Lujinxingia sediminis: one gene and its partner. The protein of the gene in region 1 interacts with the protein of each later gene in a pairwise test. Links are inferred from orthologs where the notes say so. Each region holds a gene or a part of one and is shown in the gene's direction. Other genes may lie near its edges. The genes, in order: EA187_RS12755 and cheB.

Evidence for each region.
Region 2: the proteins of EA187_RS12755 (region 1) and cheB interact in binary tests that used the Escherichia coli proteins (3 or more experiments, as listed by UniProt). The link is inferred for Lujinxingia sediminis from one-to-one orthologs.

What each region holds. Positions count from the first base shown.
Region 1 is NZ_SADD01000007.1:5,119-13,121, forward strand. What follows is about bases 3,287-6,386. They hold EA187_RS12755 (hybrid sensor histidine kinase/response regulator), read left to right. Parts: upstream 3,287-3,686; coding sequence 3,687-6,086; downstream 6,087-6,386. Other genes in these bases: EA187_RS12750 (methyl-accepting chemotaxis protein), read left to right, coding at 3,287-3,690; EA187_RS12760 (site-2 protease family protein), read right to left, coding at 6,154-6,386. Also shown: EA187_RS12735 (DUF1905 domain-containing protein), read left to right, coding at 1-93; EA187_RS12740 (chemotaxis protein CheW), read left to right, coding at 674-1,234; EA187_RS12745 (CheW domain-containing protein), read left to right, coding at 1,231-1,629; more of EA187_RS12750, read left to right, coding at 1,663-3,286; more of EA187_RS12760, read right to left, coding at 6,387-7,128; folB (dihydroneopterin aldolase), read right to left, coding at 7,167-7,565; preprotein translocase subunit SecA, read right to left, coding at 7,638-8,003. UniProt on the Escherichia coli protein: Involved in the transmission of sensory signals from the chemoreceptors to the flagellar motors. CheA is autophosphorylated; it can transfer its phosphate group to either CheB or CheY.
Region 2 is NZ_SADD01000013.1:132,544-140,410, reverse strand. The notes cover bases 2,117-5,080. They hold cheB (chemotaxis-specific protein-glutamate methyltransferase CheB), read left to right. Parts: upstream 2,117-3,045; coding sequence 3,046-4,116; downstream 4,117-5,080. Other genes in these bases: EA187_RS17215 (CheR family methyltransferase), read left to right, coding at 4,113-5,080; EA187_RS17225 (hypothetical protein), read right to left, coding at 2,117-2,663. Outside these bases: EA187_RS17235 (aldehyde dehydrogenase family protein), read right to left, coding at 1-188; EA187_RS17230 (vWA domain-containing protein), read right to left, coding at 321-1,922; more of EA187_RS17225, read right to left, coding at 1,977-2,116; more of EA187_RS17215, read left to right, coding at 5,081-5,513; EA187_RS17210 (hypothetical protein), read left to right, coding at 5,826-7,268; EA187_RS17205 (VWA domain-containing protein), read right to left, coding at 7,354-7,867. UniProt on the Escherichia coli protein: Involved in chemotaxis. Part of a chemotaxis signal transduction system that modulates chemotaxis in response to various stimuli.

The sequences.
Region 1 (8,003 bases):
TGGTTGACCGAGGCGCTCTGCGAGCCGCTCTACGAACTTCTCGAAAACAGCCTGGTCTGCTGGCTGCCCGAGCCGCGGCGCGCCAGCCGCTGAAAAATACCGCACACCTAAACGACCGTGGGTCGCGCGAACGCTACGTTCTATGCGGCCTATTGGCAGGTCATACCAGCACAACAAGGCGACCGTGGGTCACCTCCACTTCGACCCTGGGTCACTTTTTGCCCCCTACGATACGACTCGAAAAAATCGACCCTGGGTCACTTCGAAGGTGACCCTGGGTCACCTCAAACGCACCACAAAAATCGACCCTCGGTCATCTCAAGAGTGACCCTGGGTCGCCTCCAGCTCGACCCAGGGTCACTTTTTTGCCCCCCCGTATCCCCCCTCTTTTCGCCGCGAAAAATCGACCCAGGGTCACTTCAAAGGTGACCCTGGGTCACCTCAAACGCACCACAAAAATCGACCCACGGTCACCTCAAAGGTGACCGTGGGTCGCCTGAGATGCCGCATTTTCGCGCCCATCATACGCCCGCCTCCCCATGTCCCCCGTCCATGGAATCGCGTCCACCACGCCACTCTCCGCCCCATCGCACCTTGCCCGACGGCCCCCCCAACCTTATGCTACGGGCGGAGTTTCGGATTCCCACCGCCCACGCACCTTCCCCGGCCTTCTATGGCAAGCGACGACACGAAAAGCCCCTCCGACTTCTCCGACCTGGTTGACCAGGCCGAGAGTCTCGACCCCTTCGCCTGGGATGACCTGCAAGATCAGGTGATCGATGAAGTCGCGACCATCCCGGTGGTCTGTTTTCGCTGCGGTGAGGATGACTTCGCTATCGACGGACAGTCCGTCCGCGAAATCGTCGGCCAACTGGAGACGACACCCCTTCCCGGTGCTCCCGGGCATATCCGCGGCATCGCTGTGTTGCGTCGCCAGGTCATCGGTGTGCTCGACTTAAGCACCTTTCTGGAGTCACAGAGCGCCGGCCCGGCCCTGGCCAGTCACACACGCCGCACACTCATTGTCGACACGCCGCACTACACCGTGGGCCTGGACGTCGACGAGGTCACCGGGCTTGATGAATGGCCCGAGCATCTGCTGCGCGAAGACGCCCTGCCCACCACCATCAAAGGCAGCACGCGCCGCTACGCCATTGGAGCACACCCCCTGGGAGAGGAGCTCTGCGTGCTCCTCGATATTGAGCGCCTCCTCGACGACGCTGCGGTCCGATGAGCACTGCCTCCCTCGACGCCCTCTTCTTTCGCTGCGGCACCGCCACACTCTGCGTGGAACTGAGATTTGTCAGCAGTGTGCTCGCCCCGGAGAATGTCGCCATGACCGTGCTCGATCCACGACCTCACCTGGGAATGACCCCCACCGAGCACGGTATGGTCGGACTTCTCGACCTTCCCGGACCGCCGGTGGCCCTCTACCTGGGCACCGTGCTCGGCACCTTCCCGCTGGCGCCGCGCGACCTGCTCCCCCTTCCGGGCTGGCTGCGCGGGGCTCTTCCCCCCATCCTGCGCCCCGCCGTCACGCTCCTCGACGGTAAGGTTGTGTGGCTTCTTGATCTCGATACACTCAGCAGCGCCCCTCTCGCTCCCATCTCCGGCGAAAGGGCATATTGAGCTGCGCGCAGCTCTCTCCTACGAAGGTCTACCATGTTGCTGTGGAAAAAAGTCGGCATCTACATCGCCACCCTGACGCTGATCGGCGTGGGCGTGCTGGCGTTTCACGGCCATATCTTTACCGCCGTGCTACTCGTGTTGGCGGGCGTGGCCACCATCGCCTTCACCCGCCGGTCGCTTGCTACCTTAAGCGACATCACCGCGGTGGTGGAGTCGATCGCCGAGGGCAACCTGCGCTCAGCTCACCTTCCTGCTGATCCCCATAGCGAAGTCGGCCGACTGGCCGGCGCCACCAACCGCATGCTCGACGAGCTCAACGCCATCAGCCGCCACGCCGACGAATTGGCTGCCGGCCGTATCGGCATCATCGAACATGAGGCGATGCTCTTGCGCTCGGGCAAACTCTCCGACGTCGATCTTCCCCTGCCCCGCGGTGCGGGCAAGCTCGGCCGAAGCTTTCACAGCCTCACCAATCAGATGCGCCGTCTCACCGTGCAGGCCCGCGTGATCTCCCGCGACCAGCTCACCTCCCCGCTACTCGATGAACGCGTTCCGGGAGAGCTTGGCGAGGCCTTTGGTGCGATGGTCAAAAACCTCCGCCAGCTCTCCGAGCGTGCCCGCCAGATCGCCGACGGTGACCTCACCACCACCACCGCCGAGAGCGAAGGTGACTTGAGTTCGGCCTTTAACCAGATGGTGCTCAGTCTCAATGAGCTCGTGCGCGAGATCGTCTCCACCGCGCTTAACGTCTCCACCGCCGCAGAAGAGATCCTCGTGGTGCTCCGCGACCAGGAGCTCGCCGCCTCTCACCAGGCCAGCGGCGTCGAGGAAACCCAGCGCACCATGGAAACCCTGCTCTCCTCGGCTCGAAAGATCGCTGAGAGCGCGCAGACCGTCTTCAAATCCGCCGAAAAAACCCAGGCCAACAACCGCACCGTCGGCGAGCGCATCGGGGAGCTGAAGTCGCACACGGTGCGCATCACCGAGATTCTGGAGGTGATCAAAGCCATCGCCGACCGCTCCGACCTGCTGGCGCTCAACGCCTCCCTGGAGGGCATGCGCGCCGGTGAGGCCGGTAAGGGCTTTGCTCTGGTGGCCGCTGAGATGCGTCGACTTGCGGAAAACATCAAAGAGTCCGTCAGCGATATCAAACTTCTCGTCAGCGACATCCGCGAGTCCTCGCTGGCAAGCGTCATGGCCACCGAGGAGGGCTCGCGCCTCTCGGAGCGCACCACAGAGACCTCGTTGAAGATCTCGCTGATCACCCAGCAGCAGCAATCGGGCACCGAGCAGGTCACCCAGTCGATGGACGAGCTCTCGCACCTGATCAACCAGGGCGTCGCCGGTACCCGTCAGGTCACCACCGCCGCCCGGGAGCTGCACAACGCCTCGGAGAGTCTCCGCCATATCGTCGAGAAGTTCCGAGTCATGGAAACCGACGCCTCGTCGTCCTCCCAACGCCCCACCCGCAAGCCAACCCGAACCATCCCCGGCCGCGCAACCAGCCCGCTGCCCTCGGTCGACGCCGACGCAGATCTCTCAAACCCCGCTTCGACCGACCGATCCCGCGAGTTCTCGGCCGACCGCTCCTCAGAGCTCTCACACCCCGCTCCGGCCGACCTCTCCCGTGAGCTCCCCGCCGACCGCTCCGCCGAAGGTGACATCGCCCGCGCTCGACCGCTCCGAAAGGCCTCCCGCAACCAGATCGAGACCCCGGTGGGCTTCAACGGAAACCTCTCCGACGTCCCCACCGACCGACAGCCCCGCCGCATCGTCGAGCTCGCTGCAAAAAGCGCCCAGGAGGCACCGACCATCGAGTTCAGTGCTGCCATCGCCGAAGACGACGCCTTCTTCCAGGACCTGCTCAACGCCCGCGAAGACTCCGCCGCACACCCGAAATCTGACGCCGAGGACGGTGCCGACTCCGACCGATCCCGCGAGTTCGATACCATCGCCCGCCAGATCGCCGACGAGGACAGCGAAAGCCAGCCCGAGAGCGACGGCATCCACAACGAGAACACCTCGCCCGTCATCGGCGATGAGGAGTCGGAGCCCTCATGAGCTTTGGCGCCTTGATCGAAAAATTCCGTGCGGTGGCGCTTGAGCGCCTCGAACGCATGAACGCCCTGCTCGTCAACCTGGAGCGCTCCCCCGATGACCCGGAGGCCGTCGAGGAGATCCTGCGCGAGATCCACACCCTCAAAGGCGAAGCCAAGATGATGGGCTTTGCCGACGTCAACCTCGTCGCCCACCAGACTGAGCACCTTCTGCTCGACGAGCCCACCGGCGCCCACATCACCCAACCCGAGCGCGTCGAGCTGATCTTTGAAGGCCTCGATCTGATGCGCGCGCTCATGACCAAATCCGCCGGGAACACAACCCAGCGCCTCGACCTCTCCGGCTTTGTCGATCGCGTCAACGACCTGCGCGACGGTGCTCCCGCAAAGGTCAACCCCCACGATCCGGCCGCGCAACAGGCCGCCTCTCCTCCCGAAAAAGGCAACGAGACGCCGACCCAGGGTCACATATCACCGGCCGAAAACGCCCCCACAGCCGGCACACAACCCCTTGATTCCAAAGAGGAATCCCCCCGCAGCAACACGTCCGCACCGGCTCAGAAACCGGCCGCCGACACCGCCCTCGCCACGCCTCCTGCCCCCTCCACGCCTCCTGTGGCATCGGCGCCCCAGCCCACGCGCGCACGTATCGGCGCCGGCAACGAGCGCGAGCTGGAGTCGGGCGCGCTGCGCATCCAGACCACGACCAACCTGCGCGTCGACGTCGAAAAGCTCGAGCGCCTGGGCGAACTCGCGGGTGAGGCGTTGTTGATGAGCCGACGCGTCGGCTATCGCTTAGGGGAGCTGCACGGCATCCGTCAGGATCTGCGCGCGATGCTCTCCCTGCTTGAGGGCCAGCTGCCCAAAAGCCACACCATGGCGCTGCGCAACCTCAACCACCGTCTCGATGCCTGCGAGACGGCGCTGCGCGAGGAGAGCTACCAGGTCAACGTGCGCGCCTCCCAGATCGACGACCAGACCCGCTACATGCGCCACGTGCCCCTGGCCCAGGTCTTGAGCCACTACCCGCGGGCGGTACGCGATCTGGCACAATCCCAGGGCAAACGCGTGCGCCTGGTCGACACCTTTGGCAACGTCGAAGTCGACCGCGCCATCCTCTCCGCGCTCTCCGAGCCCCTGCTGCACCTGGTGCGCAACGCGGTGGATCACGGCCTGGAACCCCCCGAGGAACGCCAGGCTGCCGGCAAAGAACCCGAAGCCGAGATCGAACTGAGCGCCGAGTACGTCGGCGACTCCATCCGCGTCGTCCTCTCCGACGACGGGCGCGGCATCGATCCACAGATCATCCGTCAAAAGGCCATTGAACGCGGCATGCACACCGCCGAATCCGCCGCGCGCCTCTCCGACCAAGAAGCCATCGCGCTGATCTTCGAAAACGGATTCTCCACCCGCGACTCCGTCAACGATGTCAGCGGACGCGGCATCGGGATGGATGTCGTTCGCCGCCAGATTTCGCGCGTGGGCGGCTTCATCGAAATCGAGAGTGAGGTCGGCCGCGGCACCACCTTCACTCTGCACCTGCCGGTGACCACGGCGGTCAACTCCGTGCTCGTCTTCACCCTGGGCAAGCGGCAATTCGCCCTGACCGCCAAAGATGTCGAGCGGGTCATCGACGTGGGCCGCGACGATCTTCGCCGCGTCCACGGCGCGGTATGCGTGCCGGTCGGCGAGCGCCTGATCCCGCTTTTGGACTGGACCTCCCCGCTGGGGCTTGCCGAGCGCGGACAGCCCCCGGAGCGCTTCAGCGTGCTGCTGATTCGCAAGGGTGCGCGTCGCGTCGCCGTGTGGATCGACCGTGTCCTCGGCGAACGTGAAGCTATCAGCCGCCCCCTGGGCGATTTCCTGGCTGGCGTGCGCCTATGTCGCGGCGTCGCCCTGACCGACTCCGGCGATGTGGTGCCCCTGCTCAACGTCGTCGACCTGATGGAGCGCAGCGAGCACGACTCGCGCTTCGATCTTGATAAACCCCGCCGGCAGCGCTCCTTTACCGCCGTGCAGGGCACCCGAGCGCTGGATATCCGCACCATCCTGGTCGTCGAAGACAGCGAGGTCACCCGCACGCTCGTCACCTCGATCCTCCGCGCTGAGGGCTACCGCGTCCTGGAAGCCGACGACGGCCACTACGGCCTGGAGATGCTCGGCCGCCACCGCGTCGACCTGGTGCTCACCGACATCCAGATGCCCACGATGGACGGCCTGCAGCTCCTCCAGCGCATCCGCGCCTCCGAGGAGCACGCTCGCCTCCCGGTGGTCATTCTCACGACCCTGGGTGAGCCCGCCGACAAGGAGCGCGCTATGCGCCTGGGCGCGAACGGCTACCTGGTCAAACTCGATTTCCAGGAAAAAACACTCCTGGAGACCGTGCGCCGCTTCCTCTGAGCGCAAAAAGGCCGGCGCGAAGTTCGCGCCGGCCTTTACCGCATAACATACTGATATCAAACGACTTTCAGGCGAGCTCGCGCTGGCAAAGCTCCATCGCGCGCGCTACCTCGTCCGACTGCGGCGCGCGGCGCAGGTAGTCAAGCGCCTCGCCATACTCGCTCATCTCAGTGGCACTCACACCGAGAATGATCCACACCCGGTTGAGCATCTTTTCGGGCATCTGCCCCGAGGCGCGCATCTGATGGCAGACCCGGTAAGCCTCTCGCCAGTCCTCATCGGCCAGCGCCGCTTCCGCCTGCGCCAGAAGCTCCTGATGAAAATCGGAAGCAGTCGCCAGACTGCGCCCGCTGCGTCGCCCCACCAGCGACTGCCCCGTCTGCAGCATGCTCATGCAGCTCATGACCACCATCACCGCAAAGATCGCGATGAGGAAACTGCGAAAGATCAAAAAACCCACGATCGCTGCCGGAATCGCCACAAAAATGCTCACGTTGAGCGTGATGCGACGCGCGCTCTCCTCGTCCTTGAAGCGGCGCAGAATCAGGTGAAAGAGCTGTCCTCCATCAAGCGGCCACATCGGGATGAGCAGGTTCACAAGGCTCCAGGCGATGTTCACAAAGAGCAGCGCCCCCACAAAGGTCGCGCTCCAGGTCGAGGCGTAGGCGATCTGCGGGGCAAAGCTCGCCACGAGGTAGACCAATCCCCCAAAGATCAGCCCCGCGGCCGGTCCAGCGAAGACCACCCGGGCGTCCTGACCGTCGGTATCGGCCTCGCGCTCCATCATGCACAGCCCGCCAAACCCGTGCAGCAACACGCTTGGCCTCAGTCCGTAGCGCTGCGCCACCAGCGCGTGACCAAACTCATGGACAAGCAGCGAGATCGTCACCGCCACCACCCAGATCAACCCGGCGAGCATCGAGCCGCCGCTGAGCGCGGGGAAAAAGACGAGCATGGCCATGATCAGGCCGTACCACATCGAGACAGACACCTCGATGTTTCGCCAGGTGAAGATATGCAGTCCGGAACGCTCTAAGAACATCGTGCAAAGACCTCGCAAAGAGGGGGGGAGCAAGTCGGTCAAGCGGAGCGCCGGCGCGTCAATCGCGCGCCCACCCACTCCGGGCTGCCGGCAACATCGGGGGCGATCTTTCGCACCTCCACGCAGACCTCCTCGACCTGACCGTGGCGCTCCAGGACCAACCTCACGACCTCGCCGGCCAATTTCTCGACCAGAAAACGGCTGGGGCCCTGCGCAACTTCCACCACGATCTCGGCGAGGTGGCGGTAATCCAGCGTCTCAGCGAGCGCATCGGACTCAGCCGAGGAGGCGTCACGCAGGGTCACTTCCACATCGACCTCAAAGTGGCGACCGTCGCGGCGCTCCTCTTCATAAACCCCGTGCTTGCCGTCAAAGGCGATGCCGCGGGCAAAGACCTTCATCATGCCGACCTCAATCTGGTGTACGCTCCAAGACATGCGAGCGCCTGGCCTCAGGGATAAAAAAAACCGGCGGCCCTTTCGAGCCGCCGGCGAGTGTGTCGGTGTTACTTAGCTGGCCGCGGCCTCTTTACGCATGCAGCACGACTTGTACTTCTTGCCGCTACCACAGGGGCAGGGATCGTTTCGTCCGACCTGCGGCAGCTCGCGCTTGACGGTGCTTCGATCCTCTTCGGACTCGGCGCTCACACCGGGGCGGTTGAAGACGATCTTACTGGGCACCTGCGGCGCCGGAGCCTGACGCTGTTGCAGCGACTCGGGCTGCTCCACCTCGAACTTCGAGACGAACTCGACCACGTTGGTCTTGATGTTCATCATCAGGTCGACAAAGAGGTTGTAACCCTCCTTCTTATACTCCTGCTTCGGGTCTTTCTGGGCGTAACCACGCATGCCGATGCCGTCGCGAAGCTGCTCCAT
Region 2 (7,867 bases), on another replicon or contig:
AGGTAGCCAAAGCGCTGGTCGAGCGAGAGATCACGCCAGGCAGCAAACGCCTCGCGCGCGGCCTTCACCGCTTGATTCACTTCGGCCGGCGAGCTGATGGGAAAGGTGCCCAGGTGCGCGCCGTCGACCGGGCTGAACTTCTCGATCATATCGGCGGAGATTTCGGCGCTGGAGGCTTGAGCAGACATAGGCGGATCCTGAGGGCGACATCGAAAACGAAGGAAGTGGAGGCGAACTCCCCCCTCGCAGGGGGAAGCGACCGCGCAGAGTTCTTAAGCACCAAGGCCACGTCGTCCAGCACGTTGGGGTGGCCTCTGCGCTCAGGGCAAGAGCATCGCCGGCCGGCTGTCGGCGCTCACGCGCGACTGCAACGCCGGGCGAAGGCGATCGCCAAGATGTGCCGGCCCCACACGAGCTGAGAACGACCCGCTGAGGCGACCAAAGCCCGGCCCCTGCAGCGCGTCGAGTTCGGGGAGGGTTCCCTCCACCGACCAGGTCGACTGCAAGGCCGGCGCAAGCACGTTCCAGGCTGCCACCATATCGTCGACGTCGGCGGCATACACATAATGGCCGCCGCTGGCGCAGGTCAGCTCCGCGTACTCCTGCACCGGTCCCACCCGGCCCTCGGCGTCGCGCGCGGGCAAACAATAGGATTCGGCCGTCTGTTCCACCGTCCCGCCGGCTTCTTCGGCATAGATCGTGGCCGGGCGGCAGCGCTCATGCGGCTGACAGCTCGCGTCATCCTCACAGGTGGGTGCAGCGCAGCTCGCATCCTCGCGACAGGCCTGGTTGCCGCCCCACTGGCTGGGAAGATCGCGCAGCAAAGAGGCGTCGAGCTCCGGGTCCAGGTGCACGATCATCAGACGCACGCCGGTGGCCTCCAGGCGCGCGCGCACCGCCTCGGCGTCGGCCTGGGCATCGTAAACCTGGTTGGGGCTGTCGGTGAAGACGACGAGCACCTTCTCGGCCTCCTCATAGGCTTCAAGCCCCAGATCGCGGTCGAGCACCCGCAGAATCGCCTGATAGACATTGGCCTCCCGCGGAATCAACGTGGGCAGCTCAGCCAGGCGCTCCGTGAGGCTGTCGAGATCGCGGGTCAAATAGTTGGTGAGTTCGCCCCCCTCACTCGGTGTCAGCGGACGGGTCTGCGCGCCGACATCGCCGCCGTAGAACCACAGGCTTACCGCGGCAGTTTCACCGGTGAAACGCCCGCCCAGCGAGATCAGGAAATCCTGAATCATCTGGCGGTGACGGAGTTCCGCGTCGGTGGCTCGCTCCGGGTTTGAACTGATCGCCTGCGCGCCGCTCTCGTCGTAGAGTGAGCCCACCGCCACGGGCAGGCGCCCATCGAGGCTGGCGGTGTTCTGGATAAGCACGCTCAGCGCAAGTTCTCTGGACCCCTCCCGTCCCAGGCTCCACTCCTGCCGCACGCTCCCGGGAGCAAAGCTCACGGTGGCGGGAAGTGCGCAGTAGCGCTTGCCCTCACCCACCTCGACCGCGGTGCAGCGGAGCCCCTCCGGGCACTCCTGCGAGGTCTCACAGACCGGGCCGGACCTGGCCATATACGCGGCATCCAGGCCCAGCTGCCCGGCGCGCAGCGTCTCATTGGGCCAGATCATCTGACCGTCGAGCACATCGCCGGCGGCGACCGCGGGTCCCTCCTGGCTGAAGATCACAAAGGGAAAGCGCGCCTGCCTGCTCCCCTCACACGCCAGCGGCCGCGGGGGCAGAAGACGCAGCGAGCCGGGGCGCAGCTCCAGCCCGGGCTCACGCGCCACATCGGCCCCATCGCCGCTGACATCGCTGACGCCCACGTCGTCCTGCGGTGCCGGGTCTCCGTCATGATCGCCGCAGCCGGCGATCATCCAGGCCGCGCCCATCACAAGGGCGCTGCGTATCCATCGGTCGAAACGTCGAGTCATGGCCGCACCTTAAGGTTTTGACGAACTTCCCCGGAGGCGACGCACGATGACGCCTCACAACCTGAGGAAGATGATGACAATCAGAAGAATCGTGGCGAAGAGGGCCACAAAGATCCACATCGAGAGGCGCGACTGCGGTGCCGCCTCCAGGCTCTCCAGGAGCGCCATATTGCGCTGAAAACGCCGGCGAGAGTAGTCCAGCCGCGGAAAGGTATAATAGAGCGCGTCAGCGTCTTCATCGACGGTGACCTCGATATAACCTTCGGCCCCGAAGTCATTGAGCAAGCTCTGAACTTTGGCCGAGGGCAGATCGGTGCGACTGGTCAGATACCCCAGCTCGACGCGCGGCTCGCGCGCGGCCGACGCGATGCGCAAAAGCTCATGCTGCTCGCGGACCTTTTTGACCCAGTCGGCATCCTGCTTCAGGCTTGCGACTGCGCGCATAAACGCCGGCGCTTTCTCAAGGTGGGCCTGCTCCTCGATATCCAGCGGCCCGGGCAGAAAACGCTCCGGTCGGGCGATCTCGTAGGCCGCAAGTTTGTCGAGTTGGATGCGCTCGACCCCGTCGAGCTCTTCGAGACCTTCGAGCACCCGGGCGATGCTGTCGACGTCCATCGGGAAATAGGTCGTCACGCCCAGCACGGTCACCGGGGCCTCGTCGCGCCTGGCGAGCTCGGCGGCCACCTCCGAGATCAGCTGAATGCCTTCGGGCACCGAGCGCAAGCGTTGACTGTCAGCCATAAACGAGATCCATCGGGGGAAATCCATTGCCCGCGCCCACGGGGGGCGGGGGCCAGAGGCGGCGCAATCTAACGATCTCTTATCGAGTCGACAACCACCGTTGTCCTCCGGCACACCGAGGCCCGAAGAAGCCCGAATGATACGCCAGCACCCCGGCCCTGTCATCCAACCCGAAGGGGTGGCCCCGCAACGCGCCCGAACCCCTGCAACACGCCAGCCCCCGCCCCACCCTTCGATGGATCGGTGAGGCCGACACCTGCCCCGGCTTAGTGATTCACGTGGGCGGAATGAGCGGGTATAGTTACACGTCTTTTAGCGCGGCGTTGCGCCCGCGCATCGCACCACGCGCTTTGCCGCCTCATCCAATCCCCCAAGAGTTTTCATGAGCTTACGCATCGTCATCGCAGAAGACAGCGCGATCTTCGCCGAGGTCCTGGTCGACGCGCTCCGGGCCGAGCCGGGCATCGAGATCGTGGCCATGACCGATAACGGCGTCGATGTGGTCAACCTCTGCGAGGAGCATCGTCCCGATCTTGTGCTGATGGACATCCACATGCCGCGCCAGGACGGGCTGGCGGCCACCGAGGCGATCATGGCGCGCTGCCCGACGCCGATCCTCGTGGTCACCGCCGATCCTCACCGCGGCGGGGTCGACCTCTCCTTTAAAGCGCTCTCAGCCGGGGCGCTCGACCTGATGCCCAAGCCGCAGCGCCTGCCCTTTCCGGAAGAGGAGCGCGAGGCCCTTCTGCGCAAGATTCGGCTGCTCTCCCAGATTCCGGTGGTCCGCCATGTGCGCGGTCGAAAGCGCCAGCGTGTCGAGGGGCCTCGGCGCGTGACAAAAGGCCCCGATACTGCCGCTGCCAACCGACCGGTGGCGGTGGTCGGGGTGGTGGCCTCCACCGGGGGGCCCAAGGCGCTGGCCCGCATCGTGGGCCAACTTCCCGCCGATTTTCCGGCTGCCGTTGTGGTCGTTCAGCACATCACCCACGGCTTCTCCACCCACCTGGCGCACTGGCTCGACAACCACAGCCCGCTCAAGGTGATGGAAGCCTTCGATGGCACGGAACTTAAACGCGGCCATCTCTACATCGCGCCGACCGAGCGCCATTTGATGCTGGAGCCCGACCTCAAGCTCAGCGTTACAGAAGGGCCCCCCGTCGGTGGCCACTGCCCCAGTGGCGATCGCCTGCTCACAAGCCTGGCGCGTCATGCCGCCCCCCGGGCCATCGGCGTGATTTTAAGCGGCATGGGTGACGACGGCACCGTCGGTCTCACCGCCCTGCACCACACCGGCTGCACCACGCTGGCCCAGGACGAGGCCAGCTCGGTGGTCTACGGAATGCCCCGCTCCGCCATCGCCCACGGGGTTGTCGACAAAGTCGTGGAGCTCGATCAGATCGCCGACGCGCTCATCCGCGAAGTCGACGCCATCGAACATCGGGAGTCACGATGAACCAGGGTCGCTACCAACGGCGCCAGGTCATCACGCAGGCCTGCGTGCTCTTTGAGCGCTGGACCGGCTTTGCCCTGCGCGGAGCTGCGCCCACGCGCATCGCCGACACCTTTGCGCGGCGCGCCGAGGCGCTCGGCTACGACGATCCACTCACCTACGTCGAGGCCCTCCAGGACCTCTCCTCAACGGCGGCCGAACCCCAGCGCCTGGTCAATCTGATCACCAACGGGCTGACGGCCTTCTGGCGCGATGAGCCCCAGCTCCTCGCCCTGCGCTCGATCCTGCGCAACCTCGGCGCATCGGCCACCCTGGAGCGCCCCCTTCAGATCTGGTGTGCCGGCGTCTCCACCGGCGAGGAGGCCTACACCGTGGCCATGATCGCCAGCGAAGAGAACATCCCGGCCGACGTCCTCGGTACCGACGTCAACACCGAGTTCTTGAGCGTGGCGCGCCGTGGCCACTATGGCACCTGGAGTCTGCGCCGGCTCGATGAGGCGCGCCGCGACACCTTCCTGCGGCCGATCGATGAGCATACCTACGCCATCAATCATCCCGAGCTTGAACGCGTCCGCTTCGATCACCACAACCTCCTGCACACCGCGCCGCGCTCGCGTCGCGCGGACATGCGCTGGGATGTGATCTTATGCCGCAACGTCCTGATCTATTTCACCCCCAGGGCCTCCGCCACCGTGGTGGGACATCTGGCCGACGCGCTGGCCTGTGACGGCTACCTGATGCTCGGCTCCTCCGAGCAGATCCACGTGGAGCAGCTCAACACCGAGGGGCCGCGCCTGCGCGCGACCCGCCACGGCGAAGGCTTTTTGTATCGCCGCTACGAGACCAAACCGGGCCAGACCATTGAGCCGGGGGCATGGACGTTCAGCGAGAGCACGCTCGACGAGCTCCTCGATCCTCCCGCCCCCGAATACAGCGGGCTTGATGAGACGACCAGCGACGTCGGGCTCAACGACACCGTCGTCAGGCTTCTCGAGACCGCCGGCGACCACATACGCCAGCGGGAGCTTCGCCTGGCGATGGCCTGCCTGGAGGCCGCCACCAGCTACGATCCCTTTGTGGTCGAGGGTCACTGCCTGCTCGGTCAGGTGCTCGCTCAGCTCGACGCCGGACACTCCGCGCTTAAAGCCTACCAGAAGGCCCTCTTTCTAGAGCCCTTTCACTGGGTGGCCGCCTGGGGCGCGGCCCGCATCTACGAAAACTTTGGCGAACACGACGCCGCACGCCGCGCCTGGCGCCAGACGCTCGAAGGCCTGGCCGCAAGCCCTGACCCCCTTCGCTACTCTCGCGTTATCCCCCGGCTGGCCGGCCCCCTGGAAGACACCCGCCAGCAAGCCCACCAGGAGGCCCACCGTGCCCTCTCGGTGGTCAGCGAGTTGTAACTTTTCTCACCTATGTTGGAATGACTTCGTCACCTGAGCAGTTACTTAATTACCTCGGCAACGAGGTCGGAGCTGGCACAGCCTGTCCGCGATCTCAGGCGATGCGGCTCTAACGCATGGCACCTCCTTTCGGTCAAAGCGCCCTGTCGGGATGACAGGGCGCTTTGGCTTTTCTTGACGCGTGTCACCTGCTCCCGCCCTCCTGACTGCCGCCGCCCTTTGACAAGCCTCGGCGCGAAAGGCAGAGAAAGCGCGTGGCGAGCGCGGCGCTCGCCACTTACCTCTCCTTATTTTATGACCTGCGGAGGCTCCATGTCGGACGCCCTTTCCCCGATCTTCTCCCGGCTAATCCAGGGCCACACGCCACAACTCTCCTCCGAGGAGCTCACCGCGCTCCTTGAGAGCCCGCAGGACGGCCCGGTGCTCGCCGCGCTGCTTCTGACCCACACGCCACTGCGCGACGCCTGCGGCAAAGCCCTGACGGCCCTCAAGGCCCATTCCTCCGACACCCCGGCCTGGATCTGGGCGGTCGTTGCCTCCATCGAAGATCCTGCCCACGAAGACGCCATCGACGCCGCGCTGGCCGATGAATCCCTGGCCCCCGGAGTCGCCCGCGCTCTCTTTCTGGCCGGTGCGGACTGGTACCACGATTCACTCGTCGAGCTCATCGACGAGAGTGATACCGGCCTGGCCGCGGCCTCCCTGCTCGCGGCCGTCGACCCCGAAGAGCTCATGGAAGCCCTCGAAGAGATCGCCTCCGCCGAGGAGCTCATCACCGTGGCCCGAGCCTGCGCGCTCGCCCACGCCCCGGAGCTCTTCGACGCCATCGCCGAATGGCGCCAGGAGCTCCATGACGAGCTCAGCCTGGAGCAGCGCGCCGCCATCGACGGCGCGCTCGCTTCGCTCGCCCCTCATCGCTTCGCTCGCCAGCTGATGCTCGGCGAGCTGGAGCGCACCTGGCTGGGCGACGACCGCGCCGTGGCAGACTTCTTAAGCTGCTACGGCCTGACCTCCTGGGTTCACACCCTGGCGGTGATGCGCACGGTGCGTGATCGCGATGGCTTCGATATGGCCGCGGCCCTGGCCACCAGCGCTGCGCTGCTGGCCTGGGAGAGCGAAGAGCTCGAAGACGACGAACTTCTCCTCGACTCCGCCACGCTCATCGATCGCTACCCCGCCGAGCTCGCCTTCCAGCTCGCCCTGGGCGAAGACGACAACCTCCCCGACCTCCTCGTCGAAGTCGGCCAGCATGAATCGCTCCTCGATCGCGGCCTGGCCTCCCCCGGCATCAGCGGACTTCCGCTGAGCGCCGCGGTCGAAGACCGCTTAAGCCCCGAGCATATCGCCCGCGGTCTGGAGCGTTTCGCCCCGGACCACGCCGCCTCCATCGAAGAGCGCGTGGCCCTTGTGCACACGCTCATTGAGATTCGCCAGGCCACCGAACTCGGCGAGCTTGAGCCACGAACAGCCCGCGAGCTCATCGCCCCCTTCGCCTCTCATCCCGACGATGCGGTGCGCCAGCTCATCGCCAGCTTCGACGACCCCGCGGCCTTCGCCTCCGCCGACGACTGGGGCTGTCGTGGACTCGCACACCTGCTCCAGCAATTCGCCCCCGGCGATGACGAAGCCCATCTCCGAGCGCTGGCGCAGGCCTGGTTCACCGGCCCCATCGCCCGAGCCACCATCGCACGCGATGCCTTCGCCAGCGCCCTCTTTAACGCCGCGGACATCATCCCCCCGGATGCCGAGATCTGAGGCGAACGCGCAACGCATGTCCCACCAAAAAAGCGGCCCCGAAATCGGGGCCGCTTTTTTGGTGCTTCAACTGAAGTTCAACGCATCACTGCGCGCCGGCGCTCCCGGGCTTGGTGTTCACCTGGAAGTGACGGTAGGAGACCGACACGTAGTTGATCGGCGCATCCTCCGGATCATCATCGCTGGGACGGAAGTCGCCAAAGAAGGCGATGGAGTTGGTCGCTGCGAAATAATCAAACCCGTTAATACGGCTGCGCGGCACCCACTGCCCGTCCTTAAAGACGCGCAACGAGCTTGAGAGCGGCACATCCGAGAGCACGTAGTTCGCTGCCTGCCCCGTCGCGGCGATGATGATGTCGTTGATCGACTCCTCGATATTCGGTGACTCCAGCGAATAGTAGTTGCCACCGGTAGCGGTCGCCACCTGGCGGTAGGCCTCGCCAGCATTGGTCACAATCGAGAAGATCGTGGTGCGCCCGGTGAAGTAACCAATGAAGTCACTCAAAAGCGCCTGGCCCTGCGGCGAGCCCAGGCTGGTACGCTGGAAGGTCTCCGCCTCCTCATCGCTCATCAATACGGTGACCACCTCGGCATTGGGG